DNA from 3 places in the Neorhizobium sp. IRS_2294 genome. Region 2 is predicted to be linked to each of the others. Evidence: predicted binding sites of a transcription regulator. Region 2 holds the regulator's gene; each other region holds the start of a gene.

Region 1 (10,840 bases), 480 kb from region 2:
GCCAGCCCATTGGCGGTGTCGGAGAAGGTTGCCGTTCCCTTGTCGGCAGCGACGACGAAGTACGGATCGTCCCCGTCGATGCGCAGCGTGTTTTCGGGCGGGACGACTTCTCCGTCGATGATGTTGTCGGTAACCGACAGAAGCGTGCGGATATAGGTCTTGTAGGCTTCCTTGCCGGCGTTGAAGAAGGCGTCGCGCGAAGCGGCGGAGGGAAGCATCTTCGGGAAGAAGCCGCCCTTTGCGCCGACGGGAACGATGACGGCGTTCTTCACCTGCTGTGCCTTCACAAGGCCCAGTACCTCGGTGCGATAATCCTCGCCGCGGTCCGACCAGCGGATGCCGCCTCTAGCGACCTTGCCGAAGCGCAGGTGAACACCTTCGACTTCGGTGCCGTAGACGAAGATCTCGCGGTACGGGCGCGGTTCCGGCAGGCCGTCGAGCATGTCAGGATCAAGCTTGAACGCCAACATCGGCTTTGCGCCGCCGTTCTCGTCCACCTGGAAATAGTTGGTGCGAAGCGTTGCGTCGATCGCGTTGACGAAGCGGCGAAGCGTGCGGTCCTCGTCGAGGTTCGGTACGTTGCCGAGCGCTTGCTCGATCGTCTCGTGCAGCTCGGTCAGCTTCCTGATACGGGCCTTTTCGGCAATTTTCGGATCGAACCCGTCGCGGAACAGGCGGAAGACGAAGGCGGAGATTTCCGGATACTTGTTGAGCGTATCGGCGATGTAGGTCTGCGAGTAGACGATGCCGGCCTGGCGCAGATAGCGCGCATAGGCGCGCAGCACGGTCACTTCGCGGGCGGAAAGGCCGGCGAGCAGAACGAGGCGGTTGAAGCCGTCATTGTCGATCAGTCCCTCGAACGCCCTGAGGAATGCGTCTTCGAGCCGCTGTCCCTCACGCGCAAGATCGATCTCGCGGGCACCGTCGAGCTGCAGTTCCATGTCGTGCAGGACGATGAGGTCCGCCTGCGGGCCGGCGTGGATTTCGAATGTCTGCTCGCTGACCACGTGAAAGCCGAGATTTTCGAGAAGCGGCACGCGGCGCGACAGGGAAAGATGCTGGTCGCGGTGGAAGATCTTTAGCGAAACGGTGTTCGCATCGTCACCGGGGCGCCGGTAGAAGTCGATGCGGATGGTCTCGCCGGCAGCGCAGGCGGCAATATCGGGCAGGTCGGCAAAGGTTTCTTCCGGAGAGAACGCTTCCTGGAAAGCGCGGGTGACGGAAAGGCGGGGGCCGTCTTCCGCAAGCAATGCGAACCTGTCTTCCCACGGCGTCGCGATAAGGCGCACAGCCTCCTCGAGCTTTGCCTGCGCGACACGCGGCGTCTTGCCGCCGCTGCGGCCGATGATCATGTGGACGCGGGCAACGCGGGCTTCCGGAAACGCCGGGTAATAGGCCGAGACGTGGCCGTCGAAGATTTCGCAGAGATACGCGCCGACCTTTTCGCGGACGATCGAATTATAATCCTCGCGCGGCACATAGACGATAACAGAGACGAAACGGTCGAAATGGTCGATACGCGGCAGCACGCGCACGCGCGGCCGCTCGCTCAGCTCCATGATCTGTTCGCAGAAGCTCGAGAGAACATCGAGATCGATCTGAAAAAGGTTGTCGCGCGGGTAGGATTCCAGCGTGTTTTCGAGCATCCGGCCCGAATGGCTTTCCGGATCGAACCCGAAATTCTTCTCGATGCGGGCGATCTTTGCGCGCAGCAGCGGCACGTCGCGGACGGACTGGGTATAGGCAGTGGAGGTGAACAGGCCGACGATGCGCAGTTCGCCGACCACATTGCCCTTCTCATCGAAGCGCTTCACCCCGACGTAATCCATATAGGCGCGACGGTGCACGACGGATTTGACGTTGGCCTTGGCGACGATGAGGAAATCCGGGCCGTCGAGAAATTCGAGGATTTCTGGCGTCGTCGTGACCTGATCCTTGCCCTGACGCAGGACGAGCACATCCGGATCGGACAGGATGCCGAGGCCCCTGCCCTTGCCGCGCTCCACCTTGGCATCGGCGCCCTTGCCCGAATAGGTGTATTCGCGCATGCCGAGGAAGGTGAAATTGTCGTTCCTGAGCCAGTCGAGGAAAGCATACGCCTCGTCGGCATCGGCCTTCTTGCCTTTTTTCGCGTTGACGAGTTGGGCCTGGGCGTCTTTGAGAACGCCGAGCATCGCGGACCAGCCGGTAATGGCCTGGTGCACCTGGTTAAGAACAAAGCGGATTCGCTCGACCAGCCCGTCGGCTTGCTCGTCGTTGAGCTGAGGCACATGGATCTGGATCAGGCTGACGTGATGGGCCGGGTCGCCGGGTCGCTCGCTCGAGTGAAGCGTCGGCTGCTTGCCCGGTTCGATGACGAGGATCGGATGGACGGCCATCGTGAGGTCGCGATAGGCCGTCGTCACTTCACCCATGACCGAATCGAACAGAAACGGCATGTTGCGATCAATCACCGTAATGATCGAAACCGGCATTCCATCGGGCTCGACACCATCAAGGGTTTCGATTGTGATGTCGGCCTTGATTCGCGTCCAGGCTTTCAGCCGTCTTGCGGCATGTCCCGCGCACAGGGCGAGCATTTCTGGGGTGTAGTTTTCGAGATCGTCACTGCTGGCGCGGCTGAAGATCAGGAAGGGATCGAGATTGTCCTCCATGCCGGAAGCGGCCGCAATCTTGCCCGCCTTCTCGATCTGCTTGTCCCGCTTCGGGTTTTGCCGGCCTGCCATCTGTCTCTCCCTAAATTTTTTCTCAACGTGCGATAAAACGCAGCCAATGTCATTATGCTTTGCCGCGGTGTCTCACCGGTGCTTGCGGCTGGAATTTGTCATAGGCGTGTCACGTCTTGTTGACATGCCGACACAGAGATCCGATCAACGGTTCGATAACGTCGAAAGCAAGCATCATGCAGGGTAATTCAGGCGCGGTCATCGTCATTTCCAGCCATGTGATCCGTGGCTCGGTCGGTAACCGGGCCGCCGTCTTCGCGCTCGAGACCCTGGGATATCCCGTCTGGGCCATGCCGACCGTCGTGCTGCCCTGGCATCCCGGGCACGGTCCTTCGACGCGCCTGACGTTTCCCGAATCGGATTTCGACAAGGCTATAGACGATCTCATCCGGGCGCCATGGCTCGGCGAAGTGAAGGCGGTGCTGACCGGGTATTTCGGAAATGCCGCGCAGCCGCGCGCCGTGGCACGACTGATCGAGGCGCTGCGGAGAAACAACCCGGACCTTATCTATGTCTGCGATCCCGTGATGGGCGATCTCGGCGGGCTCTATATCCCGCAGCCGACAGCCGAAGCAATCCGCGACGAGCTTCTGCCGCTTGCCACCATCGCCACGCCGAACCGATACGAGCTTGCCTGGCTCTCGGGTGCACCGCTCGATGATAACAATGCGATCATGGAGGCGGCAATCGCGCTCGGGCCGCCGCGGATGCTGGTGACCTCGGCGGTGCCGATGATGACCGGCAGTACCGGCAATCTCTATCTCACCGGCAATCATGCGCTGCTGGCTGAACACCGGCTGATCGACCACGCCCCGAACGGGCTCGGAGACCTACTCTCAGCGGTTTTTCTCGCCCGCGTCATGTCCGGCATGGATGAAGAGAAAGCGCTGCAGACAACGACTGCCAGCGTGTTCGAAGTGCTGGCGCGTTCGGTAAAGCGCGGGGCCAACGAACTGACGCTGGAAATGGATGCCGCCAGCCTCTCGACGCCGATGGCGATGGTCCAGATGCGCCGGCTCGTGCATCCCCTTAAGAGGCGCAAGCCGTAAGCTCAAAGAGCATGCCCATCCACACAATGGCCGTTGATTCTCGTCTGGCTGCACGATAATCGTGAGCCATGAGCGAATTTCCAGAAAAACTGCTTTCGGGCTACCGTAACTTCATGAGTGGTCGCTACAGCGACGAGCGGGAGCGCTATCGCGCGCTTGCCGATACCGGCCAGAAGCCGCATACGCTCCTGGTTGCTTGTTGCGACAGTCGCGCGGCGCCCGAGACGATCTTCGACTGCGGTCCGGGAGAACTCTTCGTGGTCCGCAACGTCGCCAACATGGTACCGCGCTACGAGCCCGACAGCCAGTTTCACGGGACATCGGCTGCGGTCGAATACGCGGTGCAGGTGCTCGAGATCCGCAATATCGTCGTCATGGGCCACGGCCGCTGCGGCGGTATCCAGGCAGCGCTCGACGCTTCCATGAAGCCGCTGTCGGAGGGGGATTTCATCGGCAAGTGGATGGGTTTGGTCAGGCCTGCGGCCACGCAGATCCAGAGCAACGACCTGATGACCCAGAGCGAGCGTCAGACAGCGCTCGAACGGGTGTCGATCCGCAATTCGATCGCCAATCTGCAGACCTTCCCCTTCGTCCGCAATCTCACGGAAAAGGGAGAACTCGACATTCACGGCGCCTGGTTCGATATCTCGACCGGCGAGTTGTGGGTGATGAACGAGAAGGGCGATTTCACCCGGCCAGACATCAGTGTACCGGCGATCGAGGCCGAGCAGAGCCCGGCCTGATCATTTCAACCGTGTAACGGCTCAGCCGCCGTCGATCTGGGCGCCCATGTATGCGATCGCCTGCTGGTAGACGGTTGCCGCGTTCCAGCCCTGGATGGCGACGAAATTCGGCTCGCCCTGCTGGTAGCCGGCACCGGTGCGCCAGCCATGGCCCTTCAGGAAGTTCGCGGTCGACGCCAGCGCATCGGCGCGCGAACGGACCATGTCGATATGGCCGTCGCCATCACCATCAGCGCCGTAGCGGATGACGTTGAGCGGCAGGAACTGGGTCTGGCCGATTTCGCCATGCGCCGCACCCTTTGCAGTGGTGCTGAGATCACCGCGGGCGACGAGTTGCAGGGCTGCGTACAGCTGTTCGGTAAAGTAGGCCGAGCGGCGGCAGTCATAGGAAAGCGTTGCGACGGCCGACAGCGTGTGCTGGTCGCCCATGTAATTGCCGAAACCGGTTTCCATGCCCCAGATCGCCAGGATCGGGCCGGCCGGAACGCCGTAGCGGCGCTCGATCGAAGCGAACAGCGCTGCGTTGGATTTCTTCATGGACTTGCCGCGCGAGATGATCGTTGCGCCACCGCGCTTCTTCATGAACTCGTCGAAGGAAAGCTTGAAGCTTTTCTGGCCGCGGTCGGCGCGAATGGTTGGGCGGTTGTAGACGACGTTGGCAAAGGCACGGTCGAGAACTGCAGGGCTGATACCCTTGGACGGTGCCTGCTGCTTGAAATCGGCGACCCAGCGGTCGAAACCGGCTCCATCATTGCCGCAGGCGGCGGCAAAGGCCGGGGCTGCGGTTGCAAGCGTTGCTGCTGCGATCAATCCTGCCAGAATAGTCTTCATCATGCGGTCAAACCCGTCGAAAGTCCGGATTGCTTGGCCGAAAGCTTCCGGAAGAATTGCGCTATATTCGGCCTTATGACCCCAGTGGCGGATAATCGCAATTCATCTTCCCATGAATAGTTCGTGAAGAGAGACGAATCGAAAAAACCCCGTCATTTCTGACGGGGCTTTCTAAGCGGATTTGCTTAATAAAGTACGTTACTTATTAAGCAGCAACCTTGCGTGGCTTGATGAGACCGCGATTGACCAGAAGTTCGGCGATCTGGATCGCGTTCAGCGCGGCACCCTTGCGCAGGTTGTCGGAGACGACCCAGATGTTGAGTCCGTTTTCGACGGTTGCGTCTTCGCGGATACGCGAAATGTAGGTCGCATCTTCACCGGCGCATTCGAGAGGCGTGATGTAGCCACCGTCTTCGTGCTTGTCGATCACGAGGCAACCCGGCGCTTCGCGCAGGATATCGCGGGCCTGATCGGCCGTGATCTCGTTTTCGAACTCGATGTTGACGGATTCGGAGTGGCCGATGAAGACCGGAACGCGAACGGCCGTGCAGGTGACACGGATCTTCGGGTCGAGCATCTTCTTGGTCTCGGCCAGAACCTTCCACTCTTCCTTCGTGTAGCCGTCTTCCATGAAGCTATCGATATGCGGGATGACGTTGAAGGCAATACGCTTGGTGAACTTCTTCGATTCGACCGGATCGGCCACGAACACGGCGCGCGTCTGGGTGAAGAGTTCGTCCATGCCTTCCTTGCCGGCACCGGACACCGACTGGTAGGTGGAAACGACGACGCGCTTGATCTTGGCAAAGTCGTGAAGCGGCTTCAGCGCGACGACGAGCTGGGCCGTCGAGCAGTTCGGATTGGCAATGATGTTCTTCTTGGAGAAGCCGACGATGGCATCGGGGTTCACTTCCGGAACGATCAGCGGCACTTCGGAATCGTAGCGCCAGGCGGACGAGTTGTCGATAACGACGCAGCCCTGCGCACCGATCTTCGGCGACCACTTCTTGGAGGCATCGCCGCCGGCTGACATCAGGCAGATGTCGGTATCGGAGAAATCGTAGTTCTCGAGGTTGGAAACCTTGAGCGTCTTGTCGCCGAAGGAAACTTCCGTTCCCTGGCTGCGGGCGGAGGCGAGTGCGACGACTTCATCCGCCGGAAAACCACGTTCCGCCAGAATGTTCAGCATTTCCCTGCCGACATTGCCGGTTGCACCGGCGACTGCGATCTTGAAACCCATTTCTTTGCTCTCTTTCTGTCTCTCCTCGGTTTTCTGAGGGGGAAGCCCGTGTCGCGCGCGACGCGGTGTTCCTTGTCCCCGGCCGTACCGGGGAGAGAGCGGTGGCCAGAGACGTCAGACGATAATTTTCGTCGTCGTTTTGGCCGTGGTTTTGTCAGAAACCGAAAGGGCAACATCCAGCCGCCCGGCAGATACTGCCAGGTCATAGCACGCAGCAAAGCGAAAGTCGCGGCGAAGCATGGACACTCCTTTTCCAAAGCTGCTCATAAAAGATTTTGCCGCAGAGTCAAGGTTGATGCGATTGGACATCGGCGCGTTATCACGTTTCTGTCATTGCACTGTCATCGCATGGGGCTATCCCCGAACCTCTATGCGACGCAACGACGGGGGTTTTCCATGCGTATGCTTCTTGCTGCCTTTGCAGCCACAACAATTCTTTCCGGCGGCGTGCAAGCCGCCCACGCCGCAAACGTCTTTCCGCTCGATCGTGCAACGATCCTGACCGGCTCGCCGTTCGATTTCAAGGTTGAGTTCAGCTCGGTCGTGAAGCCTGAGGACGTCAAGATCACCGTCAACGGCCAGGACTACAAGTCTGTGTTCGGCAAGGATGTCGAGTTCGTTGCAGAAGAGAAGAACAAGGACAAGGTCCTCGGTTCCGCCGTCGTGCTGCGCGCACTGACGATCGCGAATGCCGGCGACTACAAGGTTGAGGTGTCTGCTGGTTCGGAAACCAAAAGCGTGACCTGGAACGTCTACGGCACCGCGGCGCAGCCAAAGGCCAAGAACGTGATCTTCCTGATCGGTGACGGTCTTTCCGTGGCGCATCGCACCGCTGCTCGCATCATGGCCAAGGGCATGACCGAAGGCAAGGCGAACGGTCGTCTCGCGATGGACGACATCCCGCCGGCAGCCTTTATCGGGACGTCTGCGACGGACGCTGTCGCCACCGACAGCGCCAACACGATGTCGGCCTATATGACCGGCCACAAGACAGCCGTGAACGCAATCGGCGTCTATGCCGACCGCACGCCTGACTCGATGGACGATCCGAAGGTTGAAACATACGCGGAGGCGGTCCGCCGCCAGACGAAGAAGTCGATCGGCATCGTCACGACCGCAGAAGTTCAGGACGCAACACCCGCAGCCGTCGTCGCCCATACCCGCAAGCGCGGCGACAAGGCGGAAATCAACGGCATGCTGTTCGACGTCAAGCCGGACGTCCTGCTCGGCGGCGGTTCCGCCTACTTCCTGCCCCAGGCGACGCCCGGATCCAAGCGCAAGGACGACAAGGACTATATCGCCCTGTTCAAGGACGCCGGCTACATGCTTGCGACCAGCAAGGCTGAACTGGCAACGGCCGCCGGCACCAATACCGGCAAGATCCTCGGCCTGTTCCACACCGGCAACATGGACACGACGCTTGACCGCGAATTCCTGAAAAAGGGCACGACGGCGAAGTTCCCGGATCAGCCGGGCCTCGTCGACATGACCAAGGTTGCGCTCGACACGCTGTCGAAGAACCCGGACGGCTTCTTCCTGATGGTCGAAGCTGCCAACATCGACAAGATGTCCCATCCGCTGGACTGGGACCGCGCCGTCGTCGATACGATCGAATTCGACAAGGCAATCGCCGCAGCCCGCGAATTTGCCGACAAGAACCCCGACACGCTGATCATCGTCACCGGCGATCATACCCACGGTGTTTCGATCATCGGTACGGTCAACGATGAAAAGCCGGGCGACGACATGCGCGAAAAGGTCGGGACCTATGCCGAGGCAGGCTTCCCGAACTATATGGACGAGAACAAGGACGGTTATCCTGACAAGGTCGATGTTACCAAGCGACTGTTCCTGAACGCCAATAACGGCCCTGATCATTACGAGACATTCCGTCCGAAGCTCGACAATCCCTTCGTTCCCGCCATCCAGAACGAGAAGAAGGAATATGTCGCCAACGAAGCCTACAAGGATGTCCCGGGTGCTGTTCTCGTGACCGGCATCATCCCGAAGAGCGCCGACAGCGGCGTCCATGCGGTTGACGATGTCGTGCTTCAGGCTGCCGGCCCGGGTTCGGAAGGCTTCCGCGGTTACATGGAGCAGAGCGACGTCTACAAGGTTCTCGCGGAAACTTTCGCGCTGGGCGCCAAGCAGACCAACTAATCAGACCAACCGGCCTGAAAGACAAGAATGAAAGAGGGGGCATGTCCTGTGGCATGCCCCCCTGTCCAATGAGATATCGCGGGACTTGAAGATATGCCTCAGCTGCAGGATGATGACGGCGCTCGTCAAGGGAAAGTGATCATGCGAGCGCTCGAGATGGTCGATCGTCGCCAGATGCTCAAGACCTCGCTCGGCATCATTGCCGGCCTGCCGCTGCTGATATCAGGAGCAATAGCCCGAGCGGAAAACGGGCTTTCCTTCGACGAGCTCTATGGCAAGGTCAGCGTTCTCGGGCTGGAATTTTCCGACAAGGTCAAGCGGCTGAACGGCCAGGAGATCGCCATGCGCGGTTTCATGGCGCCACCGCTGAAGGCGGAAGCCTCGTTCTTTGTTCTGACCGAAGTGCCGATGTCGATCTGCCCGTTCTGCTCCACCGATGCGGACTGGCCGGACAATATCGTCGTTGTCTATCTCGATGAGAAGCAGACATTCACCCAACCAAGCCAGACGATCGAGGTGCGCGGCACGCTCGAGATGGGCTCGTGGACCGATCCGGACACCGGCTTCGTAAGCCTGCTCAGGATCCGACAGGCGGAATACGGTATGGTCTGAAGACATGATGCCTCTAAAGGTGCAATCCCTCGCCGTCTCGTTTCCTGGTCTGGCGACGCCGGTTCTTTCCATCGATGCCCTCGAGATCGCCGCCGGCAGCCGCGTTGCGCTGACGGGCGGGTCGGGATCGGGCAAGAGCACGCTTCTCAATATCATTGCGGGGCTTGAGCGTGTTCGCACCGGTGAGGTCATCTGGGGTGGGCAGGATATTGCCAGACTGTCGGAAGGCCGGCGAGACCTTTGGCGGGCCGAAAATGTCGGCCTGGTGATGCAGGATTTCCATCTCTTTGCGGGTCTTTCGGCGCTGGATAACGTGCTGCTGCCGGCACGGCTTTCGCGGGTCTCGACCCCGAATCTGGTGGAAAGAGCGCATGAGCTGATCGAGACCGTGGGGTTGAAGCGACCCGGTCAGTCCGTCGAGACCATGTCGCGCGGTGAGATGCAGCGGGTGGCGATCGCCCGGGCGTTGCTGCGCAAGCCGGGTATCATCATCGCCGATGAGCCGACGGCAAGCCTCGATCTCGAAAACGGCGAGGCGGTCGGGGATCTGCTTTTGTCGGTCGCGGCCGGTGCCGGCAGCACGCTTGTTATAGCCACCCACGACCAGCGCATGATCGAACGCCTCAACCGGCGTATCGTGCTCGGGGGCGGGTGCATCGTCGGCGATGAGACCGTCGGGGAGATCGCTGCATGATCGGTTTTATCGTCGCCGACCTGCGGCGTCTCTGGCTGGGCTGCGCCGTCGTGGTGCTACTCGTTGCCTTAGCGACCGCGCTCGGCGTTGCCGTGACCCTGCAGGAACGGTCGCTGCGTCTCGGCAGTGCGCGTGCTGCGGACAAGTTCGATCTGGTGATCGGCGCCTCCGGCAGCGAGACGCAGCTCATCCTTTCCTCGATCTTTCTCCAGCCCGCACCGCTGCCACTGGTCGATGGAAGCGTGCTGGCAAAGCTGGCGGCCGACCCAAGGGTCGCGTGGGCAGCTCCCGTTGGGTTCGGCGATTCCTTTGCCGGCTATCCGATCGTTGGAACGACGACCACGCTTGTCACCAGCACCACGCCGGGCTTTGGCGAGGGCCGCATGTTTGCCGCGGAAGGCGAGGCGGTTCTCGGCGCTTCCGTCTCTCTCCCGATCGGCGCCGTCGTCAAGCCGATGCATGGAACAGCCGAAACTGGTGGTCCAACCCATACGGACATCGCATACAAGGTCGTGGGCAAGCTGAAACCGACCGGCACGCCATGGGACCGCGCCATTCTCGTGCCGATCCAGGCCGTATGGCACGTTCATGGTTTAGGCGCTGAGCATGAGCACGAGGACGCAAGCACGGAGCCTGCGGCATCTGTCGCCTCTACCACCCATGACGAAGACCATCATCACGGCGGCATCGATCCGGATGCGCCGATCGTTGAGGATTTCGCGGCTGATACCCCCGGCCTTCCAGCGATTCTGGTCAAACCGAAGTCGATTGCCGATGCCTATCGC
Region 2 (10,840 bases):
CTGGGTTGTCGAAACGCTCGCCCCGCGCTACGGCATCGAATGCACGCTGGTGGACGGTCGCGACCTTGCCAACTGGGAAGCGGCGATCAAGCCCAACACCAAGGTGTTTTTCCTGGAAAGCCCGACAAACCCGACGCTGGAAGTGATCGACATTGCCGGCGTTGCCAAGCTTGCCAATCAGGTCGGCGCCCGTCTGGTGGTCGACAATGTGTTTGCAACGCCGCTCTTCCAGCGGCCGTTGGAACTCGGCGCCCATGTGGTCGTCTATTCCGCCACCAAGCATATCGACGGCCAGGGCCGCAGCCTTGCCGGCGTCATCCTTTCGGACCGCGAATGGGTTCTGGAGCACCTGCAGGACTATTATCGCCATACCGGTCCGGCAATGTCGCCGTTCACGGCATGGACACTGATCAAGGGGCTGGAAACGCTGCCGATCCGTGTTGCCCAGCAGACGTCGAATGCGGCAAAGATCGCCGATTTCCTGGCCGAGCAGTCCAAGGTCGCGAAAGTGATCTATCCCGGTCGCAAAGACCATCCGCAGGCCGATATCATCGCCAAGCAGATGACGGGCGGATCGACGCTGGTCTGTTTCGAGCTGAAGGGCGGCAAGGAAGCGGCCTTCAAGCTGCAGAATGCCATGGAGGTGGTCACCATCTCCAACAATCTCGGCGACACCCGCTCGATCATCACGCATCCGGCAACGACGACGCACAAAAACCTCAGCGACGAAGCCCGTACGGAACTGGGAATTTCGCCCGGCACCGTGCGCTTTTCGGCCGGCATCGAGGATGCGGACGACCTGCTGGAAGATTTCGCGCAGGCGCTGAAGCAGATCTGATCGACTTTACGCCGAACGATGGGTAGACCCGGAACGCTCCGGGTTTACCATATCAGTTATCCCTATCATCAAGAACGCGACATTGCCTCAGATGCAAGCCGCGAGAATTCTTGACCTTTCTCCCCCACTGTACGATATCGGCACGATGAGCAATCTTGAGGTGCCAATGTACCGCGCCCGCACCAGAGACATAGACGTCGCCGTCGAGCCCTATTATCTCGAGGAGCAGTCGAGCCCCGAGGACAGTCGTTATGTCTGGGGATACCGGATCGTCATCGAGAACAAGTCCTCGATCAGCGTCACGCTCGTGCACCGCTACTGGAACATCACGGACGAAAACGGGATCGTCGACGAGGTCGACGGACCAGGCGTCGTTGGCGACCAGCCGCGACTGGAGCCGGGCGACAGCTATGAATATTCGTCCGGGTGCCCGCTCGACACGCCATCCGGCGTCATGTTCGGCACCTACGATATGAAGACGGACGAAGGCGAGACTTTCAAAGTCGACATTCCCGCCTTCTCGCTGGATTCACCAGGCGTCGTGCGCGTTCTGAACTGACCCGCAAAGCGGATCAGGCGCTTTCGAATTCTTCCGTCACGAACTTGTAGGTGGTCGAGCAGAACTCGCAGGTTACCGCGATTTCTCCATCTTCCACACTCGCGTGGATTTCTTCCGCAGAGAAGCCGTCCAGCACGCCCTTGATCTTGTCGCGCGAGCAGCTGCAGCGGTCGAACACCGTCTGCGGATCATAGACCCGCACGCCGCGCTCGTGGAACAGCCGGAACAGCAGCCGTTCGATCGCCACCTGCGGATCGGTCAGCTCGTCCGTATCGATGGTGCCGACCAGCGTGCTCGCCTCTAACCAGGCATCGTCCTCGACTTCGACGGCATCGCGTTCGTCACCGTCGCCGCCATGCAGGTCGGGCTGGCGCATGCGCTCAGGCGCCTGCGGAAGGAACTGGGCGACAAGTCCGCCGGCGCGCCAGTTGTGGCGCGGGTTGCCGTCCTCGTCGCGGTCGATGAGTTCGGCGACGGCGAGGCGAACCCTGGTCGGGATCTGTTCGGACTGGCGGAAGTAGACGCCGGCCATTTCTTCAAGCGACGAGCCGTCCATCGGCACGATACCCTGATAGGGCTGCATGCCGCGGCCCTGATCGATGGTCAGCGCAAGAAAGCCATGGCCGAGAAGTTCGGCAGGCGAGATCTTGCCGTTCTCGACGGCTTCGGCCAGTGCATCCTCGTCGTAGCGGGCATAGGCGCGCAGTGCATCCGGCGTGGAGAAATCGGCAACAAGCAGGTCGACCGGGCCGTCACCCTTGGTCTGCATGGTGAACTTGCCTTCGAATTTCAGCGAAGTGCCCAGCAGTGCAGTGAGCACGACGGCTTCCGCCAGCAGCCGTGCGACAGGTGCCGGATAATCGTGCCGTCCGAGGATCGCGTTGAGGAGTGGCCCGAGCTGGACTGCACGGCCACGCACATCAAGACCATCCACCTGGAAGGGCACGACGCGGTCGTCGCCGGCAAAATCGAGTTCGTTCAGTTCAACAGTCGCTTCCGCCATGAGTTAACTCCTTCGCGCCGGCGCTCCCATTTCCTCGAACGCTTTTACACAAGCGACAGCCGCAGCGGAACCGCCGGCCGGGGATTTGAGAACGTTGACGATATCGTGTTGAAGCGCCGCACTCGTTCGGCGGCGCGCTTTGAAAGCCGTCAGATGGTGGCGGCTCTCATCGAATTCAAGTCGGAAGCGCTTTCGATCCTCAGACGATGCCGAAGCACCAGGCAAGGATCGACTTCTGCGCATGAAGGCGGTTTTCCGCCTCGTCGAACACTACCGACTGCGGTCCGTCGATGACCTCGTCGGTGACTTCCTCGCCGCGATGGGCCGGCAGGCAGTGCATGAAGAGCGCGTCCTTGTTTGCCTGATCCATCAGCGCCTTGTTGACCTGATAGGGCTGGAAGATGTTGTGGCCACGCGCCTTGTGCTCCTGGTTCATCGACACCCACGTATCGGTGACGACGACATCAGCGCCGGTGACCGCCCGTTCGGCGTCGTGGCAGAGCATGATCTCGCCGCCATTGTTGCGGGCCCAGTTGAGGAACTTGTCATGCGGCTCGGAGCCCATTGGCACGGCCATGTTCATTTTGTAGCCGAACCGCGCCGAGCCTTCGACGAGCGAGTGCAGCACGTTGTTGCCGTCACCCGTCCAGGCGATGGTCTTGCCTTTGACAGGACCGCGATGCTCCTCGAAGGTCATCAGGTCGGCCATGATCTGGCAGGGATGGGTATCGTCGGTCAGCGCGTTGATAACAGGCACGGTGGCGTGCTCTGCCATTTCCCGCATGCGGTTGTGATCGGTGGTGCGGATCATGATCGCATCGACATAGCGCGACAGGACACGTGCCGTATCGCCGATCGTCTCGGCGCGGCCGAGCTGCATTTCCGTGCCGGACAGGAAGAGCGTCTCGCCGCCGAGCTGGCGCATGCCGACATCGAAGGAGACGCGGGTGCGGGTGGACGGCTTTTCGAAAATCATCGCCAACATCTTGCCGGCGAGCGGCTGGTCGCCCTTGCCGGCCTTGAAGGCCTGCTTGCGGCTTTTCGCGTCGTCGAGAATGGTGCGAAGATCCTCCGGCGAAACCGCCGAAAGATCCAGGAAATGCTTTGGTGATGCCATGCTATCGTCCCCTATCGAGGGGAACCGTCACCGGCACCCCTCATCGCGCTCAGGCTGTTTTCTTGAGTTCTGCCTCGGTCAGCTTTTCGGCTGCCCGTTCGATCCGTGCGAGCCCCTCGCGGGCTTCCTCGGCCGTGATCGTCAACGGCGGCAGAAGGCGCACGACGTTATCGCCAGCAGGTACTGACAGCATTTTCTCATCGCGCATTGCAACGACCAGATCGCCAGCAGGCACCCTTGCCTTGATGCCGAGCATCAGGCCTTCGCCTCTGATATCTTCGATCACATCCGGGAAGCGATCCTTCAGGCTTGCCAGTCCCTGGCGGAACACGAGCGCGACATCGCGGACATTTTCAAGGAAGCCATCGGCCAGCACGACGTCGAGCACCGCGTTGCCGCAGGCCATGCCGAGCGGATTGCCGCCATAGGTCGTGCCGTGAATGCCGGGCTTCATGCCGGAAGCAGCCTCTGCGGTCGCAAGGCAGGCGCCGAACGGGAAGCCGCCGCCGATGCCCTTGGCAACAGCCATGATATCAGGCGTGATGCCTGTCAGTTCGTGGGCGAAGAAGCGGCCGGTGCGGCCAACCCCGCTCTGCACTTCGTCGAGGATCAGCAGCAGACCCCGGTCGTCGCAGATGCGACGCAGCTCGCGCAGGAATTCCTTGTCCACGACGCGCACGCCGCCCTCGCCCTGGATCGGCTCGATCAGCAGCGCGCCGGTGTTTTCGTTGATCGCAGCATTGAGGGCGTCGAGATCACCGAACGGCACCTGATCGAACCCTGGCGCCTTCGGGCCGAAGCCTTCCATATATTTTTCCTGACCACCGGCGGCGATCGTCGCGATGGTCCGGCCGTGGAAGGCACCTTCGAAGGTGATGATGTGGAATTTCTCCGGATGACCCTTGGAGAAATGATAGCGACGCGCCGTCTTGATGGCGGTCTCAAGCGCTTCGGCGCCGGAATTGGTAAAGAACACCTTGTCCGCGAAGGTGGCATCCACCAGACGGCGGGCCATACGCTCCTGCTCCGGGATCTCATAGAGGTTGGAAAGGTGCCAGACCTTCTCGGCCTGCGACTTCAGCGCGTTTACCAGATGCGGATTGGAATGACCGCAGGAGGTGACGGCAACGCCTGCGCCGAAATCCAGATATCGCTCGCCACCTTCCGTCACAAGCCATACGCCCTCGCCTCGATCAAAGCGCAAAGGTGCCCGGGCAAACGTGTCGTAAAGTGCGGCTTCAGCCATGGCGACATCACTCCTCTGGGTAGGTTCCGACCCCCCTCTCCAGACCTCTCCGGAGACCGGGAATGCGGCCTGAAAAATCAAAAATGCCGCCCACCGGGCGGCGCGGGCACTATCATGGCTAAGTGCCTCCATGTCAACAAAACTTGGTGTTTTATAGGGCTTTCGGGGCATATGCCGCGATGCAACCTGATGCTGTATTGCGGCATTTCGGTCTGTGACAAAAATGACTCTTGAGGGCAGCAAGTTGGGGAAAACCGCGAAATCGATTCGCGGCGATTCGAGCGACTCTTGCCACGGAGTCAGCCACACACTAGGTTAATCCTCAATTACTAGAACGCATGCGGCGGAACTAGTCACCTCGAAGCATAGATTGCGTGGGTGCGGCGGATTTATTTCGCCGCAGAGGTGAACGGATTCTGTCTGCCAGCAACGTTCAAAGGCGGAGAACGGCATGAACTGGACTGATGAGCGCGTCGAGCGACTTAAAAAACTATGGTCGGAAGGTCTCAGCGCCAGCCAGATTGCAGCCCAACTTGGAGGCGTAAGCCGCAATGCCGTGATCGGCAAAGTGCACCGTCTCAACCTTCCGGGTCGCGCCAAAGCAGGCGGTTCGGCGTCGGCCAATCGCCCGGCATCTAAGCGCCCAGCGCCCGCAGCTCCGCGCGCGCCGAGCTTTGCCGGACGCGACACAGCCCGTCCCGCAGCACGGACGGTGGGTGCAAACGCCCTCAAGGAAGATCAGGACGTCAACGTCGCGGAGCCGGTGAAATACACCGCTTCCGGCAGCGTCGTCGTGCCGATCTCGCGCCGTCTGTCGCTGACGGATCTCACCGAGCGCACATGCAAGTGGCCGGTTGGCGATCCGCTGACGGACGACTTCCATTTCTGCGGTTGCGATGCGCAGGATGCGTCGCCCTATTGCAAATATCACGCGAAGCTTGCCTACCAGCCGGTACACGAGCGCCGTCGTCCGGCTGCCCGCGCGTCCTAAGCCAGGCGGCTACGGAAACAAGATCGAAGGCGGGCTCTGGCCCGCCTTTTGCGTTTTCGGCATGGCTGACTTGCGCTGAAAAAACTTGCCTCGCACTCCCTGGGCTCCTATTTCGGCCTCGAGAGAGGACGACCTCCCCCTGAATGGGCATAACGCCGGGACGACCCGGCATGAACCTCACCTAAAGGGGAAGATCATGCGCTCGATAAGAGACCGTATTCGCCACGCCATCAGCTTTGAAATCATCGGGCTTCTGATGATGGTGCCGCTCGGCGCTTTCGTCTTCGACATGCCGGCCGAACATATGGGCATTGTCGGCGTCGTGTCTGCGACGGTCGCGACCGGCTGGAACTACCTCTACAATCTGGGTTTCGACCGCTTTCTGCAGGCGCGACGGGGTACGACGCTAAAGACGCCTGCCTTGCGCATTGCTCATGCGGTGCTGTTCGAAATCGGTCTGCTGGTCGTGCTGATGCCGTTTATCGCGTGGTATCTGCAGATTACCCTTCTCCATGCGCTGACAATGGATATCGCGATCGCGCTGTTCTACGTGGTCTATGCCTATCTCTTCAATCTTGGCTACGACAAGCTGTTCCCGCTGCCGGAATGGAAGACCCAGGAAGCCGCCTGACCATCAGAGTTTCGGACGGTGCAATACGCCAGTCCGATGGAAGCCTGAATGTCTCGGCAAACCCGATCTCTCCGGCGCGCGTGATCCGCAGAGCCCGGGTTTCCTCTCGGCGGCCGATCCAGCCGACGCCAAGAGCGCGGTCCAGCAGCGCCGCACCCATTTGTCCCGCCAGATGCGGCCGTCGCTCGCTCCAATCGAGGCATGTCCGGCAGAGCGGGCGTTTCGAACGGGTCAGCTGTTCGAGATCGATCCCGAAATCACAAAAGAACCGTCTGCCCTCGTCGGTGATCAGGCCGGCTCCATCGCCGAGCAGCATGTAGCCGCTTCCTGTTAGGGCATCGGCGAGCGCGATGGCGAGACGGCCGGCCATGTGATCGTAACAGGTGCGGGCAAGCCGTAACGCTTCGTCTTTCGGGCCGACAGGATGATGGCGCTTCGGCCCATCCGCGGCGACTGCCATCAACGCGTGGATCGCGTGCGCGACTTCCGGAGAGGCAAGTCGGTAATAGCGGTGCCTGCCCTGCTTCTCAACCTCGATCAGGCGAGCCTGCGCCAGTTTGCCGAGATGGCCGCTGGTGGTCTGCGCGGTGACGCCGGCGTGGCGTGCCAGTTCGCCCGCCGTCAGCGCCTGTCCGCCCATCAGCGCGGACAGCATGTTGGCGCGTGCAGCATCGCCGATCAGGCTTGCAACTTCCGCAATCGTATTTCCTGAAACCATATTGGGCATGATCCAGTTCTAGCACCGGAAAACTTTGCCGTCAGCGGTCAACGGTTCGGCCGTCGTCGAAGCATTTCTTTTCCTGGTTCCGCTAAGAGGGGCGGAGATTGCATTCATGGGGACAGGAACTGGAATGGCGGACACCAAAACAAGCATGGCAACGGATCTGTTGCTGCTCCTCACGCTCGCGACGCTTTGGGGCGCGTCCTACACGCTGATCAAAGTCGGTGTGGAGACGATTTCGCCTGTCACCTTTATTGCCGTCAGAACACTGGTCGCCGGGCTCATTCTCGCTGCGGCACTACGCCTTCGCGGATTGAAGCTGCCGACCGACCGGCAGACCTGGAAGCTTTTCACGGTTCAGGCCTGCCTCAACAGCGCGGTCCCCTTCACCCTCATCGCCTGGGCCGAACAGACGACCGATGCGGGCCTTGCCACCATCTTGAGTTCAACGACGCCGATCTTCGCCTTTCTTTTGACGGCGCTGATCACCCGCCATGAAAGCGTCTCTGCGGCCAAGCTGTTTGGAGTTGCCGCAGGCATTGTCGGCATATGCCTGATCGTCGGCATGGAGGCGCTTGCCGGCTCGGGCGAGAACCTCTGGGCGCAACTCGCCATCGTGGCGGCGACGATCTGCTATGCGGCGGCTGCCATCTTCGGCAAGAATTTTAAAGGATTGGACCCGATGATGCCCGCCGCGGGATCGCTGATCGCAGGGGCGGCCATCCTCATTCCCGTGAGCCTCGTGGTCGACAGACCCTGGACGCTGACGCCCAGCACCGACTCGACGCTCGCCCTGTTGGCGCTCGCGGTATTTTCGACGGCGCTCGCCTTCGTCATCTATTTCCGGCTGGTGCAGACGCTGGGCTCCGTCGGCACGACGGCGCAGGCCTATCTGCGGGTGCCGATCGGCGTTGGCATCGGCGTCGTGTTTCTCGGCGAAACGCTTGCCTCGACAGCCTGGCTCGGTCTCGCCTGCGTCGTGACCGGTGTGATTGCCATGACGCTGCCGGCTAGGAGACGCGGTGCTCAGGCTTCCATTGAGTAACCGGCACCGCGGACCGTGCGGATGACATCCTGCATGTTGGAGAAGTTGAGTGCCTTCCGCAGGCGCCCCACATGCACGTCGACGGTGCGTTCGTCGACATAGATGTCATGACCCCAGACGCCGTCGAGCAGCTGCGAGCGCGAAAAGACGCGGCTGGGTGAGGCCATCAGGAATTCCAGAAGTCTAAACTCTGTCGGCCCGAGGCGAACTTCGCGGCTCTTGCGGTGAACGCGATGGGTTTCGCGATCGAGTTCGATATCGCCGCATTTGAGGACGCTCGAAAGGACCTCCGGTCGGGCACGGCGCAGCATCGCCTTGACGCGGGCCATCAGTTCCGGCGTCGAGAAAGGCTTGACCACATAGTCGTCTGCGCCGGTGGCAAGCCCGCGAACGCGCTCGCTTTCTTCGCCGCGCGCCGTCAGCATGATGATCGGCAGGCGTTCCGTCTCCGGCCGCATACGCAGGCGACGGCAGAGTTCGATGCCTGAAACGCCCGGCAGCATCCAGTCGAGAATGAGAAGATCCGGAACGCGCTCCTGAAGCCTGATTTCCGCTTCGTCACCGCGAAGCACGGTATCGACCTCGTAACCCTCGGCCTCCAGGTTATACCGAAGGAGGACGCTGAGGGCCTCTTCGTCTTCCACGACTGCGATCTTCGGCTGCATTCCGACTTGCTCCGTCACTCGTCCCGAACCGCACTTAGATCCGCCAGATCCGCTCGCGCTGCTTCAGGTCATTGGTTTTGGCAGTTATCGTCCCGAAACCGGCAGGCGATTTCGGGAGAGCTGCATCATGTCCCGGCGGAGCCGAGCATGTTGGACGTATCGTCCTTCGGACGTTCGCCCTCCGGCTGTGCGCCGGTCGCGATGTAGTAGATGGTCTCGGCGATATTCGTCGCGTGGTCGCCGATGCGCTCGATGTTCTTGGCGCAGAACAGGAGATGGGTGCACGTGGTGATGTTGCGCGGATCCTCCATCATGTAGGTGAGGAGTTCGCGGAACAGCGAGGTGTACATCGCGTCAATCTCTTCATCGCGCTGGCGGATGATTTCGGCTTTTTCCGCGGAGCGGTTGGCGAAGACATCAAGAACGTCCTTGAGCTGCACCAGCGCCAGTTCGGAAAGATGCTCCAGACCACGGGCGAGCTTGCGCGGGACGCCTGTTCCCTGCACGGCGAGCACGCGCTTGGCGGTGTTCTTACCAAGGTCGCCGACGCGTTCCAGGTCAGCTGCAATGCGCAGCGTGCCGATGATCTCGCGAAGATCGGCCGCCATTGGCTGGCGCTTGGCGATGGTGACGATCGCCTTGTCCTGGATATCGCGCTCGGCGTGGTCGAGAATGACGTCGTCGGAGATGACCTTCTGGGCGAGTGCGGAGTCGGAGTTGACGAGCGCACGCACGGCATCTCCGCACATCTGTTCAGCGAGACCGCCCATTTCGGAAATCCGGCGGTTCAGGTATTTCAGTTCCTCGTCATAGGCCGAGAGAATATGGGTCGAAACCATGTGTCTGATCCTTGATGTCTGCAGTTGCGGCTGACGGGCTCTGCGCCCGCATCAGCCGAAGCGGCCCATGATGTAATCCTGGGTGCGCTGGTCATCCGGATTGGTGAACATCTTGTCGGTATCGTTTTCCTCGACCAGGTGGCCGAGATGGAACATCGCCGTGCGCTGCGAAACGCGGGCCGCCTGCTGCATCGAGTGGGTGACGATCACGATCGTGTAGTTGGCGCGCAGTTCGTGGATCAGTTCCTCGACCTTGGCCGTAGCAATCGGGTCGAGTGCCGAGCACGGCTCGTCCATCAGAATGACTTCAGGCGAAACGGCGATCGCACGGGCGATGCAAAGGCGCTGCTGCTGACCGCCGGAAAGGCCGGTACCGCCTTCATGCAGGCGATCCTTGACTTCTGCCCAGAGGCCGGCGCGCTGCAGGCTTGCCTCGACGATCGCGTCCATTTCCGTTTTGCCACGGGCAAGGCCGTGGATGCGGGGACCGTAGGCAATGTTCTCGTAGATCGACTTCGGGAACGGGTTCGGCTTCTGGAACACCATGCCGACCCGGGCACGCAGCTCCACGACGTCGATTTCCTTGTCGTAGATATCGTCGCCGTCGAGCGTGATCTTGCCGGTGACGCGGCAACCCTCGATCGTATCGTTCATGCGGTTCATCGTGCGCAGGAAGGTGGACTTGCCGCAGCCGGACGGACCGATCAAAGCAGTGACGGTATTTTGGCGGACATTCAGGTTCACGTCATAAAGAGCGCGCTTGTCACCGTAATAAACGGAGACATCCTTGCCGATCATCTTATATGCAACGTCGTTCATTTTCTTGTCCAGCGCCTTCTCAACTGCAGCTTCTGACATCATGTTCATTGCTTCCCCCTTCCTCTACCAACGCCGTTCGAAGCGGCGTCGCAAGAGAATTGCGCCAACATTCATCAAGATCAGGAACAGGAGCAGGATCATGATCGCTCCCGAGGTTCGTTCAACGAAGGCGCGTTCCGCCTCGTTGGCCCACATGTAGATCTGTACCGGCAGTGCCGTCGACGGATCCATCGGCGTGGTCGGATAGTTCGCCACGAAGGCGACCATTCCGATCAAGAGGAGCGGCGCCGTTTCGCCGAGGGCGTGCGCGAGGCCGATGATCGTACCGGTCAGGATACCGGGCATGGCAAGCGGCAGGACATGGTG
Region 3 (10,840 bases), 880 kb from region 2:
GTGCCTTCGCTGAGGCCCGATAGCGGAACCTGCTCACCGGTGTTTCGCTCGACAGCCAGCTGCAGCTCGTCCTTTTCGTCATAGAGCTGCACCAGCTTCGCAAACCGTCCACCGGTGAGATCCGCAAATACCTTGCCGGCCCGCTGCATGACCGGATCGGCCTGCTGCTCGCGATAGGTTTCCATCGAGGACGATAGAAGGCTGGCCGCGAGCTTCAGCACCACCCACCGCCGCGCAAGGTCCCTCGCCTCGGTTTCGGCCGCGTGCTTCTGGAACACCGCGCGCTCGGCACCGATGCCGCTTTCCAGTTCGCGGCGACGGCGGGCATTGTCGGCCTCGGCGGTCCTCAAAGTCGAGATACGGTCGATCTGCGTGCTATCGGCGCTTTCCAGCTGTTCGATCTCAAGACCTGCCGTCACCTTGTCGAAATCGACCAGCGCTGAGCGCACTGCCGCTTCATCGTCACCATCAGCGTGCTCGTTGAAACGGGAGCGGCACTGCAGAAGCTGTCCGTTCAGCCGGCTTCGCTGGCGCAATTCTTCCAGCACCTGTTCGAGGTCGGCGACGTCTCGCGAGGCGGATGTGGCAAGCGAAGCGAGCTCGTCCTGCAGGGTTTTTTCCCGCGTGGCATAGCGCTCCAGGGCGAGCGTCGCGCGTTCGAGGTCAGCCGACATCGCTGCCTTGTGCTTGGCGGCGGCATTGGCATCCATTGCCCGGTCGTTGAGGAGACCGGCCGCGACATCTGCCGGCACCGAGACCAGGTCGGGCGCCACCTTGGTGCAGAGGCTGCGGATCTCCTCGTCGAAGGTTTCCATGTCGCGCTGCATGCCGCGCACCCGGCGTCTGCGGTTTTCCCGCTCGGCCAGAAGATCCGGCACGCTGCGCCAGACATCGAGCGCTGCCGCTGCCATTTCGACCGTCGCCTCATCCGGCAGACCGGCCATGGTCGCAGCGTTGGAGAATGCGGCTCGCCACGTGTCGACTTCACGGCGCAGAACGGTCTCGCGCTCTTCGAGACGTTGCAGCGCATCGACGGCGGAATGGCGCTTGCCCTCCAGCGAGCGGCTTTCCGTCCAGCGTTCCGCGATCTCCGCCAGTCTGCGATCGAGAGCGCGCGCCAGGGCCGCAGGCGGCAAGGCGGTTGCGGCAAGACCAATCGCGTCCGCAAGACCGACCAGCACCGGCTTCAACCGCTCTTCCTTCAGCCGCGCGGTCTGCAGCGCGTCACGTGCATCCTTCAGCGCATCGACCTGATGCGACAGGGCTTCGACGCCGCGGCGCCATTCGAGCATTCGCTCGGGCGATAGCGGCGAGATGGGCACCGAGCGGAACAGGTCCTCGAATTCGGTGATCGCGTCCGACAGCGCAATATCGCTTTCGCGCGCCTCGGCGCGGGCGTTCGTCAGCTGCTGCTCGATCTCGTGCTGACGCAGGCTGAGCTGCGCGTGGCGGGACACTCGCTCGGCGTCGGTCAGGGCGGCGTCGGCCAGTTCGTCTGCATTCTGCACCGCATTGTTCACATCGGCGAGCTTATCCGCTGATGGCTTTGCTCCGAATGCGGCAAGACCCGCATCGCGGAGATGGCGGGCTTCCAGAATATCGGCACGCGAAACGATGCGGCCCTGCCCTTCCAGCGCCGCCATCTGATCGGCCACAGTCTTGGCTTCTGCCTTCACCGTCGTCAGCGTCTGGGTGATCCTCGCATGCACCGCGCGTGCATCGTCGATCAGCTTGCGGTGGCTGCTGAGCGCTGCGAGATCCGGCAGCGGGCTCGCAAGCAGGGCGTCGATGTCCTTGACCGGCGGATCGAGCCTTGCGACGGCGGCGGCGAGATCGCTCTCTGCCCGCGTTGCGCGGACCTGCAGGTTTTCGACGCCTGCGAGATCGCTGAGTTCGGGGCGCAGCGCCGTGAGCTGCTCGGCCCATGGTTTCGGATCGATCAGGCGGCTGTCCGGATTGGCGTCATCCAGACGCCGCAGCGCCTCGCGCTCTTCTTCCAGACGGATATGCAGCTGTTTGAGGCTACGGTCGAGTTCGCTGCCTTGGTCGAGCAGGCTCTTCAGCCGCACCAGATCGGCATCGGCAGGCTGGTGGCGTTCCAGGTCGTCGGTCCTGACAAGACCCAACCTGCGCCCCAGCTGCACCAGCCGGGTGTCGAAATCCTCCACCTCGCCGCGAACCCTTGCGATATCCTCGCGGGCTTTCAGATAGACGCCCTTGTCAGCGTGGCGGGCGAGAATGCTGCCGGCCGCGGCGATCAGCGCGTCGTCGACATGGAGAGCGGCAATCTCGTCGCCCAGCCGCGAGACTTCAGTTTCCGCCGCCCGATGCGCGTCTTCGTTGCGGCGTGCCTCGTCCAGCGCCCTGGCAAGTGCGTCCTCGAAGCCAGGCGGCAGCGAGCCCAGCGCCTGATACTGCGCCAGCTGGTCCTGCTCGCGATCGATCTCGCGAAGCACCGGCTCCAGCCGCATCAGCTTGCGCAGCCGTTCGAGCGTCTGTTTCGTGGTTTCGCGCTCGGTCTGGACCGTCGCGAGTTCCGCTTCCAGCTCGGCCTGTTCGGCGAGCAGCTTCTTCCAGTCGCCCGACTTCAGCTCGTTGTCGCGCTCGGCCTTGCGCGCCTCGTCATGGCTATCGAGGACCTGGTAGAACAACCGGTCCTTGGAGCGGCGCGACGCGTAGATGGTGTCGGCCTCGGCATCGAAGCTCTTGCGCAGGTCGGAGAGGCCGGTAAGGCCCGACGCTGCGGAAAACAGCAGGCTGCCGATCTCGCCGCCGCTTTTCAGCATGCTCTGGCCGCCAGCCCGGAGCGACGCCGAATCAAGCCCGAATGCGCGCTGAAAAACGTCGCGGTTCAGCGTGCCGAGAAAGGGCGCCAGCGCATCTTCGGGCAGCGCCTCTTCCGCCTCGCTTGCCGCGAGCAGCGTGTTCTTGCGGCCGCGACGACGGCGAAAGCCCAGCTTGGTGCCATCGCGCGTCTCTATCTCGGCGCCAACCCTAAGTGCGGTCGCGTCGTGCAGAAAACTGTATTCGGCAGCCGTCGGAAAGCCGAACAGCAGATCCGAGATTGCCGACAGCGCCGAAGACTTTCCGGCTTCGTTCGGACCATAGATGACATGCAGCTGCGCATCTGGCCGGAACGCGAGCGCGCGGTCGGTGAGCGCGCCGTAGCGCAGGATGTCGAGACGGGTGAAACGCATGTGACTACCCTACCCTTGCCGCGCGCGACAGAAGCAGCTCACGTGCTTCCGCAAGAAGCGCTGCCGCATCATCGCCAAGCGCCAGGTCGCCGGCGCCGATACCGCCCGGAAGACGCGCGGCGATCTCGGCAATGCGGGCCTCGGCCTCGCTGACCAGAAGAGGTGAAAACTCCGCCGTCGGCAGGAGGCCTTCGAGCCCGAGCAGATCGGTGGATTTGCCCGTCGATGCAATCTCGGCTTCGAGTTTCACTTCCAGCTTTTCCAGCCAGATATCCTCGTGGCCGCGATGGCAGGCGGCCTGGACTTCGTCTCGAAAATCGGCCGCTCTTGCGAGGATCTCGTTGCGGAAGCGACTGCGGCCGGCGATGCGGATGCGCAGCGCCAGCGGCCGGCTTTCCATCGAATCGATCACAGAACCAAGCAGATCTTCCAGCCGCCGCAGGATTGCCGCCGGTGGCTCGTCCGGCTCGACGAGAACGGCCAGCTCAGCAAACCGTGCGCTGTCGGTCACGATACGCTCATAGGCGATGCGGCCATCCTCGACGGTCACGAGCACGGCGCCCTTTGCGCCCTGCTCCCGGATCGAGCGTCCCTGAAGGTTGCCGGGGAACACGACCATCGGGTCTTCGGCGACGATTTCGAAATCGTGGACATGGCCGAGCGCCCAGTAATCGTAGCCACGCGAGCGCAGATCTTCGACGGAACAGGGCGCGTAGGCTGCGTGCGGCTCGCGGCCGGTGAGCGACGTATGCAGCACGCCGATGTTGAACCAACCGGCCTCCGGCTTCGGATAGGCAAGCGCCAGGTTTTCGTTTGCCGAGCGCTCGGCAAAACCCTGGCCGTGCAGCGCGACCTTCAGATGGTCCAGCTTGAACGTTCCGGGCTTTGCGGTCGGGAATTCGCTGACATTCTTTGGTAGCGTAATTGTCTTGGTGATGACGCTTTCGGCATCATGGTTGCCCTTCAAGAGGAAGACCGGAATGCCGGCGCGTTCCAGCCGGGCGATTTCGCGGTTGAAGAACAGGCCGATCTTGTTGTCCTTCCAGTCGCCGTCATAGACATCGCCTGCAACGATGAAGAAGTCGACTTTGCGCTCCACCGCCTCGTCCACCAGGCCTGAAAATGCCTTGCGGCTGGCCTCGATGAAGATATCGGCGAGTTCGGCATCCTTCAGCGCCAGGCCCTGGAAGGGACTGCCTAGATGCAGATCGGCGGCATGGATGAAGCGGAATGAGGTCATCGACTCGGCTGCTGGAACACATCGGGAACGACAAACTTAAGTCACGCATCGGCAATAAAAAAGGCCGGGTGCGGAAACACCCGGCCTTTTCCTGTTGATGAACGGTTTAGTTGGTCGCCTTGATCTCAACCGGGAAGAACAGCGTCTCGCCGGAACTGTCATCGACGCCGTCATTGTCGGTGATGGCGAAGGCCTTGCCGGACTTGTCGAAGGCGAAACCTTCGAGCTTGTCGACCACGTATCCGTTGGTGGCGTTCTTCAGGTCGGGCAGGAAGTCGTGAACCTCCTGCTTGGTGACGAGCGGCAGCTCTCCTCCAAGCTTTGCCGGCTTCAGATCGGCGATTGCCACACGGTAGAGCTTCTTGAGCTTTGCCTTGTCGCCGATCAGGTTGTCGCGCTCGATGATGTAGAGGTAGTCACCGCGGGCCGTAATTTCCGACAGGCCGACCCAGCCTTTTTCGGTCTTTTCGAGCGGGTAGCGAACGGCGGCCCATTCCTTGGACTTCGGCTTGTAGGACAGAAGCTTCACCTGGCCCTTCGGATCGTCCTTCCATTCGCGCTGGATTGCCATCCAGAGTGTCAGGTCGTCGCCGGAACCGGTTGTGGTGATGCCTTCGAGGCCGAAGCGGGTTTCGCCTGCCAGAAGTTCTGCAGGCAGCGCGATCTCGGATTTGATCTCGCCCTTGGCGCTGACGTTGTAGATGCCGTGGCCGACGAACTTGGCACTGTCGCCTTCGGAAGCGAGCCAGAAGCCGCCCTTTCCGTCGAGTGCGATACCTTCGATATCGAGCTTCTGGGCCGGCTGACCGTTGCGGGTCACACGTACCACGCTGGTGATTTCGGCCGGCTTCTTGGTGGCGTCGATGGTGAAGATCGATGGCTGCATGGCATAGACGCTATCGCTCACGCCATAGAGAATGCCGTCCTTTTCCGCATCCCCGACGAGGCCGGACATTGCGCCCCAGCCGAGCGGCTTGCCGTCTACATCCTTGGAGACGAGCATGGGATAGGCCTTTTCGCCTTCGCCAAGCTCGTAGATCATGACATGCGAGCGGGCACCGCCGTCTTCGCCGAGATCGGCTTCGTTGGCGGAGGCGAGCAGGTTGCGGCCGGGAATGGCGACAGCACCTTCAGGCGAGATGCCTGAGGGCAGAAGCTGCACCAGTTCCGGCTCCGCACCGGTATCCTTGTAGACCGCGATCATCGAACCGCGTTCCGAGAGGACGAAGAAATATTTCTGACCGTTGAAAGTCGCAGCTTCCAGGCCTTCCGGCTCGATGCCCTTGTTCTTGGCACGCTTTTCCGGGAAGTGTCCGACGCGGGCGACAGCATATTCGAGCGACGTGCCGGCGTCATAGAGAACCTTGCCGGTACGATCGAAAATGGTGAAACCGCGCGAACCGCCCTTGTAATCGCCTTCGTTGGCGACAACCAGACGATCGGTGCCGAGCCATTTGACTGCATCCGGCTCGCGCGGGATGGCCGTGAGCTTGCCGGAGAAGGTCAGCGCGCCGTCGGTCTTGGTATCGACGCCATCGAGATCAACCGTGCCGGCCGTGAAATGGCCCGTGACCTTTGCGGTCTTGCTGTCGACGATGACGATGTGGTTGTTTTCCTGCAGCGTCACGACGATTTCGCCGTTGGCGTTGATATTGACGAATTCCGGCTCGGGATCTTCAGGCGCAACGGTGGACAGTCCCGTCAGATCGACGTGACGGATGCTGTCGCAGACCGGTACGCCGTTATTGAGAGAAACGATCTGCAATTCGCCGGCCGGCAGCTGCGGCAGAGCGCCGTCGTTGAGCTTTTCGTCGCGCTGGTTCTCGATGGCAATGGCCGCAAACGTGCCATCCGGCGAGATGACGACCGAGTCCGGCTGGCCGCCGAGATCGCAGGTGGCCTCGATCTTGCGAGAGGCGATATCGACCACCCCGAGCTGGCCTGCGGGCTTGGTGAGGTCCTTGGTCCGGTCGATGGTGACGAGAACCTTCGCACCAACTGCGGCGACCGAGTTCGGCTCGCCATCGATCTTGACCGATCCGCCTGCCTTAGGGGCCTTCGCGTCGGTGATGTCGATAAAGCCAATCGTGCCGCCCGGCGCATCGGAATAGATGAGCGTGTTGCCGTCGGCGGTCGCCGTGATGATCTCAGAAGAGGTCGCCTTGTCCTCGTCCTTGGGCAGGTTCTGGGCAACCGGGAAGGATGCAATGCGGTTGAAGACTTGCTCGGCGCCGGCAGGAGCTGCAACGGAGCCGAGGAGGAGCGCGGTCAAAGCGGCGCGTGTCGAGAATGTCATGGGAAGCCTCCGTGAAACTACACTCGGCTTGTGCTGCACTGTCATGACAGGCGGATGACAGTTTTGGACGCAGAAAGAACGGACCTGCGGATAAGGCTCGAACACGCTTTCTGTTCAACGAAAAAGGCCCGGTTTTCACCGGGCCTTCTCAACGCTTTGCATCACGGCGGCAAGCCGCCAGATGCTTTCGATCAGCTGTTAACAGCTTCCTTGAGACCCTTGCCGGCCGAGAACTTCGGAACGTTGCGAGCCGGGATATCGACTTCAGCGCCCGTGGACGGGTTGCGGCCCTTGGATGCTTCGCGACGCGAAACGGAGAAGCTGCCGAAGCCAGCGAGGCGGATGTCGCCACCATTCTTCAGTTCGGCCTGGACAGTCTCGAAAACGGCATCGACTGCAGAGGCGGCATCAGCCTTGGAGAGGCCGGCTTTTTCGGCCACTGCGGACACCAGTTCGGTCTTGTTCATATTTCCACCCTTTCAACGGTTTTGGAACGACTCATTTGGTCGGCGCCGACAATAGTTTTGCGTCGGCACTTGGCAACCCAAAGGCTCCGAAAAAGCCTGAAAAACAAGGGGTCTTGGGCACTTTTCACAAAAAAAGCCGGCTTTCGCCGGCTTTTTTATCAGTTCGTGGCGGCTTCAAGGCACCGCTTAGTGAGCGATCGTTGTCGACGAGTTGTCGGCACCGTCAACCGTCGCAATGACCGGTGTCTCCACCGTGCCATCCCACTCGATCGGTTCGGGAAGACGAACCAAAGCGTGCTTGATCACCTCGCCCATACGCGACACCGGGATGATCTCCATGCCGTTTTTCACGTTGTCCGGAATGTCCGCGAGGTCCTTCGCGTTCTCTTCCGGGATCAGCACAACCTTGATGTTGCCGCGCAGAGCCGCAAGGAGTTTTTCCTTGAGACCACCGATCGGCAGCACCCGGCCGCGCAACGTGATTTCGCCGGTCATGGCGACATCCTTGCGAACAGGAATGCCGGTCATGATCGAAACGATCGCGGTTGCCATGCCCACACCGGCCGACGGACCGTCCTTCGGCGTCGCACCCTCCGGCACGTGCACGTGGATATCCGACTTGTCGAAGCGCGGCGGCTCGATGCCGAAATCGACGGCACGGGAGCGGACATAGGATGCCGCAGCCGAAATCGATTCCTTCATCACGTCCTTGAGGTTGCCGGTGACGGTCATGCGACCCTTGCCCGGCATCATGACGCCTTCGATGGTGAGAAGCTCACCGCCGACTTCTGTCCAGGCAAGACCCGTGACGACGCCGACCTGATCCTCACCCTCGGCTTCGCCGTGACGGAAACGCGGAACGCCAAGGTAATCCGAAATGTTGGCAGCGGTAACCGCAACCGACTTCGTCTTGCCCTTGATGATCTCGGTCACGGCCTTGCGGGCGAGCTTCATCAGCTCGCGCTCGAAGGAGCGAACGCCGGCTTCGCGCGTGTACTGCTGGCTGATCGCCATCAGGGCATCGTCCGACACCGAGAATTCCTTCGGCTGCAGCGCATGGTCCCGGATCGCCTTCGGCAGAAGGTGACGCTTGGCGATCTCCCGCTTCTCATCCTCGGTGTACCCGGCGATGCGGATCACTTCCATGCGGTCCATCAGGGGACCTGGGATGTTCAGCGTGTTCGCCGTGGTGATGAACATCACGTCGGACAGATCGTATTCGACCTCAAGGTAGTGGTCCATGAAGGTCGAGTTCTGCGCTGGATCGAGCACTTCGAGCAGGGCCGACGACGGATCTCCGCGGAAGTCCGAGCCCATCTTGTCGATTTCGTCGAGCAGGAAGAGCGGGTTGGACTTCTTCGCCTTCTTCATAGACTGGATGACCTTGCCGGGCATCGAGCCGATGTAGGTGCGGCGGTGACCACGGATTTCGGCTTCGTCACGAACGCCACCGAGTGCCATGCGCACGTACTCGCGGCCGGTCGCCTTGGCGATCGACTGGGCAAGAGACGTCTTGCCGACGCCCGGAGGACCGACGAGGCAGAGGATCGGGCCCTTGAGCTTGGTGGCGCGGGCCTGCACGGCGAGATACTCGACGATGCGTTCCTTGACCTTGTCGAGACCGAAGTGATCCAGTTCGAGGACCTTTTCAGCCGCGTTAAGATCGGTCTTGATCTTCGACTTCTTGGACCACGGAATACCGAGCAGCCAGTCGAGATAGTTGCGCACGACGGTGGCTTCCGCCGACATCGGGCTCATCTGCTTCAGCTTCTTCAGCTCGGCGTCGGCCTTTTCCTTGGCTTCCTTGGAAAGCTTGGTCTTGCCGATGCGCTCTTCCAGTTCGGCCATCTCGTCACGGCCTTCGTCGCCGTCGCCGAGTTCCTTCTGGATCGCCTTCATCTGCTCGTTGAGGTAATACTCGCGCTGGGTCTTTTCCATCTGACGCTTGACGCGCGAGCGGATGCGCTTCTCAACCTGGAGGACGGAGATTTCGCCTTCCATGAAGCCGAGGGCCTTTTCAAGCCGCAGCTTGATCGAGACCGTTTCGAGCATTTCCTGCTTTTCGGTGATCTTGATCGACAGGTGCGAGGCGACCGTGTCGGCCAGCTTCGAGTAGTCCTCGATCTGGCTCGCGGCACCAACGACTTCCGGCGAGATCTTCTTGTTGAGCTTCACGTAGTTTTCGAATTCGGAAACCACGGAGCGCGACAGCGCTTCCACCTCGACGGCGTCCTCATCGGGCTCGGCCAGAATCTCGGCCTTGGCTTCGTAGAACTCTTCGCGGTCACTGTATTCGCAGATCTGGGCGCGCGCCTTGCCTTCGACCAGAACCTTGACGGTTCCGTCCGGGAGTTTCAGGAGCTGCAGCACATTGGCCACCGTGCCGACCTTGTAGATCTGCTCGGGCTCAGGATCGTCGTCGCTGGCATTGATCTGGGTGACGAGCATGATCTGCTTGTCGGAACCCATGACCTCTTCAAGCGCCCGAATGGACTTTTCCCGTCCGACGAACAGCGGCACGATCATGTGCGGGAAGACCACAATGTCGCGCAGAGGCAGGACCGGATAGGTCTCAGCGCCGGATGCCGCAGACGTTGAATTCGTCATGTCATTTCCTTTCCATCGTCCCGTTGCCGGGATGGCTTGAGAAATTACCCAAGCACTTCACTCCCGCTAAAAGTGGAGTTTTCACAGATCGTTTTCAAGCCTTGCAAGGTCGCTGCACTGCACCTTGTGCAACCAGCCGTCAGACAAAGCGCCCACGCATAACGCCTTACGCAAAATGTCAGCTCTTCAGCACGGACGCGCCACCGTCCTTGCCGACAAAGCTCTTCGAGACGAGGTCCGAAATCAACGGCACACGCACAAAAGATGCGAAGCAGCCGGAACGGAAAGGTTCATCCCTGACCCTGTCTAAATCAAGCGGATTATCTTGCAACTCTTTGCAGTGCAAAAATCGTGTAATACGGCCTAAAACAATAGCCGAGGCTAAAACGAAAAAGAGGCCCCAATGGGGCCCCTTCTCAATGTTGCTATGACCGCTGAGGATCAGGCCGAAACGTTGGCCTTTTCTTCCTGCCTGTCGGCATAGATGTAGAGCGGACGTGCGTTGCCCCGCACCACATCGTCGGAAATGACCACTTCGCGAACGCCTTCCAGCGCTGGCAGCTCGAACATCGTGTCGAGCAGGATCTTTTCCATGATCGAGCGAAGACCACGAGCACCCGTCTTGCGGATGATGGCGCGCTTGGCGATCTCGCGCAGCGCGTCCTCGTGGAACGTCAGTTCGACGTCTTCCATCTCGAACAGGCGCTGGTACTGCTTGATCAGCGCGTTCTTCGGCTCCGACAGGATCTGGATCAGCGCATCCTCATCGAGATCCTCGAGCGTTGCCAGAACCGGCAGACGACCGATGAATTCCGGAATGAGACCGAACTTGACCAGATCTTCCGGCTCCAGTTCGCGCAGCACTTCGCCGACGCGGCGATCGTCCGGAGACTGGACGGAAGCACCGAAACCGATCGAGGTCTTCTCGCCACGGGCAGAGATGATCTTGTCGAGACCGGCAAAGGCGCCGCCGCAGATGAACAGGATGTTCGTCGTGTCGACCTGCAGGAATTCCTGCTGCGGATGTTTGCGA

Evidence for each region. Region 2 encodes PhoB, which activates phosphate uptake and scavenging genes when phosphate is short. Its sites were predicted from a motif close to TGTCATNNANCTGTCAT; they were not measured.
Region 1: the regulator PhoB is predicted to act here: its motif matches at 2,823-2,839, upstream of ACQY1K_RS16925 (NAD-glutamate dehydrogenase).
Region 3: the regulator PhoB is predicted to act here: its motif matches at 6,777-6,793, upstream of ACQY1K_RS06095 (esterase-like activity of phytase family protein).

Annotation. Positions count from the first base shown of each region.
Region 1 is NZ_CP191439.1:3,500,818-3,511,657, reverse strand. Features, by position in the region: gene ACQY1K_RS16925 (NAD-glutamate dehydrogenase) at 1-2,726, opposite strand, end outside; gene pdxY (pyridoxal kinase PdxY) at 2,903-3,775, shown strand; gene ACQY1K_RS16915 (carbonic anhydrase) at 3,844-4,518, shown strand; gene ACQY1K_RS16910 (lytic murein transglycosylase) at 4,540-5,352, opposite strand; gene ACQY1K_RS16905 (aspartate-semialdehyde dehydrogenase) at 5,555-6,589, opposite strand; gene ACQY1K_RS16900 (hypothetical protein) at 6,704-6,898, opposite strand; gene ACQY1K_RS16895 (alkaline phosphatase) at 6,986-8,749, shown strand; gene ACQY1K_RS16890 (hypothetical protein) at 8,924-9,361, shown strand; gene ACQY1K_RS16885 (ABC transporter ATP-binding protein) at 9,366-10,055, shown strand; gene ACQY1K_RS16880 (FtsX-like permease family protein) at 10,052-10,840, shown strand, end outside.
Region 2 is NZ_CP191439.1:382,056-392,895, reverse strand. Features, by position in the region: gene ACQY1K_RS01995 (O-succinylhomoserine sulfhydrylase) at 1-838, shown strand, start outside; gene apaG (Co2+/Mg2+ efflux protein ApaG) at 1,005-1,397, shown strand; gene ACQY1K_RS01985 (Hsp33 family molecular chaperone) at 1,411-2,400, opposite strand; gene argF (ornithine carbamoyltransferase) at 2,600-3,517, opposite strand; gene ACQY1K_RS01975 (aspartate aminotransferase family protein) at 3,567-4,763, opposite strand; gene ACQY1K_RS01970 (GcrA family cell cycle regulator) at 5,215-5,754, shown strand; gene ACQY1K_RS01965 (PACE efflux transporter) at 5,951-6,385, shown strand; gene ACQY1K_RS01960 (ArsR/SmtB family transcription factor) at 6,324-7,112, opposite strand; gene ACQY1K_RS01955 (DMT family transporter) at 7,237-8,151, shown strand; gene phoB (phosphate regulon transcriptional regulator PhoB) at 8,133-8,816, opposite strand; gene phoU (phosphate signaling complex protein PhoU) at 8,942-9,655, opposite strand; gene pstB (phosphate ABC transporter ATP-binding protein PstB) at 9,707-10,522, opposite strand; gene pstA (phosphate ABC transporter permease PstA) at 10,538-10,840, opposite strand, start outside.
Region 3 is NZ_CP191439.1:1,265,301-1,276,140, reverse strand. Features, by position in the region: gene ACQY1K_RS06105 (AAA family ATPase) at 1-3,197, opposite strand, end outside; gene ACQY1K_RS06100 (metallophosphoesterase family protein) at 3,202-4,437, opposite strand; gene ACQY1K_RS06095 (esterase-like activity of phytase family protein) at 4,544-6,733, opposite strand; gene hupB (DNA-binding protein HupB) at 6,925-7,200, opposite strand; gene lon (endopeptidase La) at 7,387-9,807, opposite strand; gene clpX (ATP-dependent Clp protease ATP-binding subunit ClpX) at 10,249-10,840, opposite strand, start outside.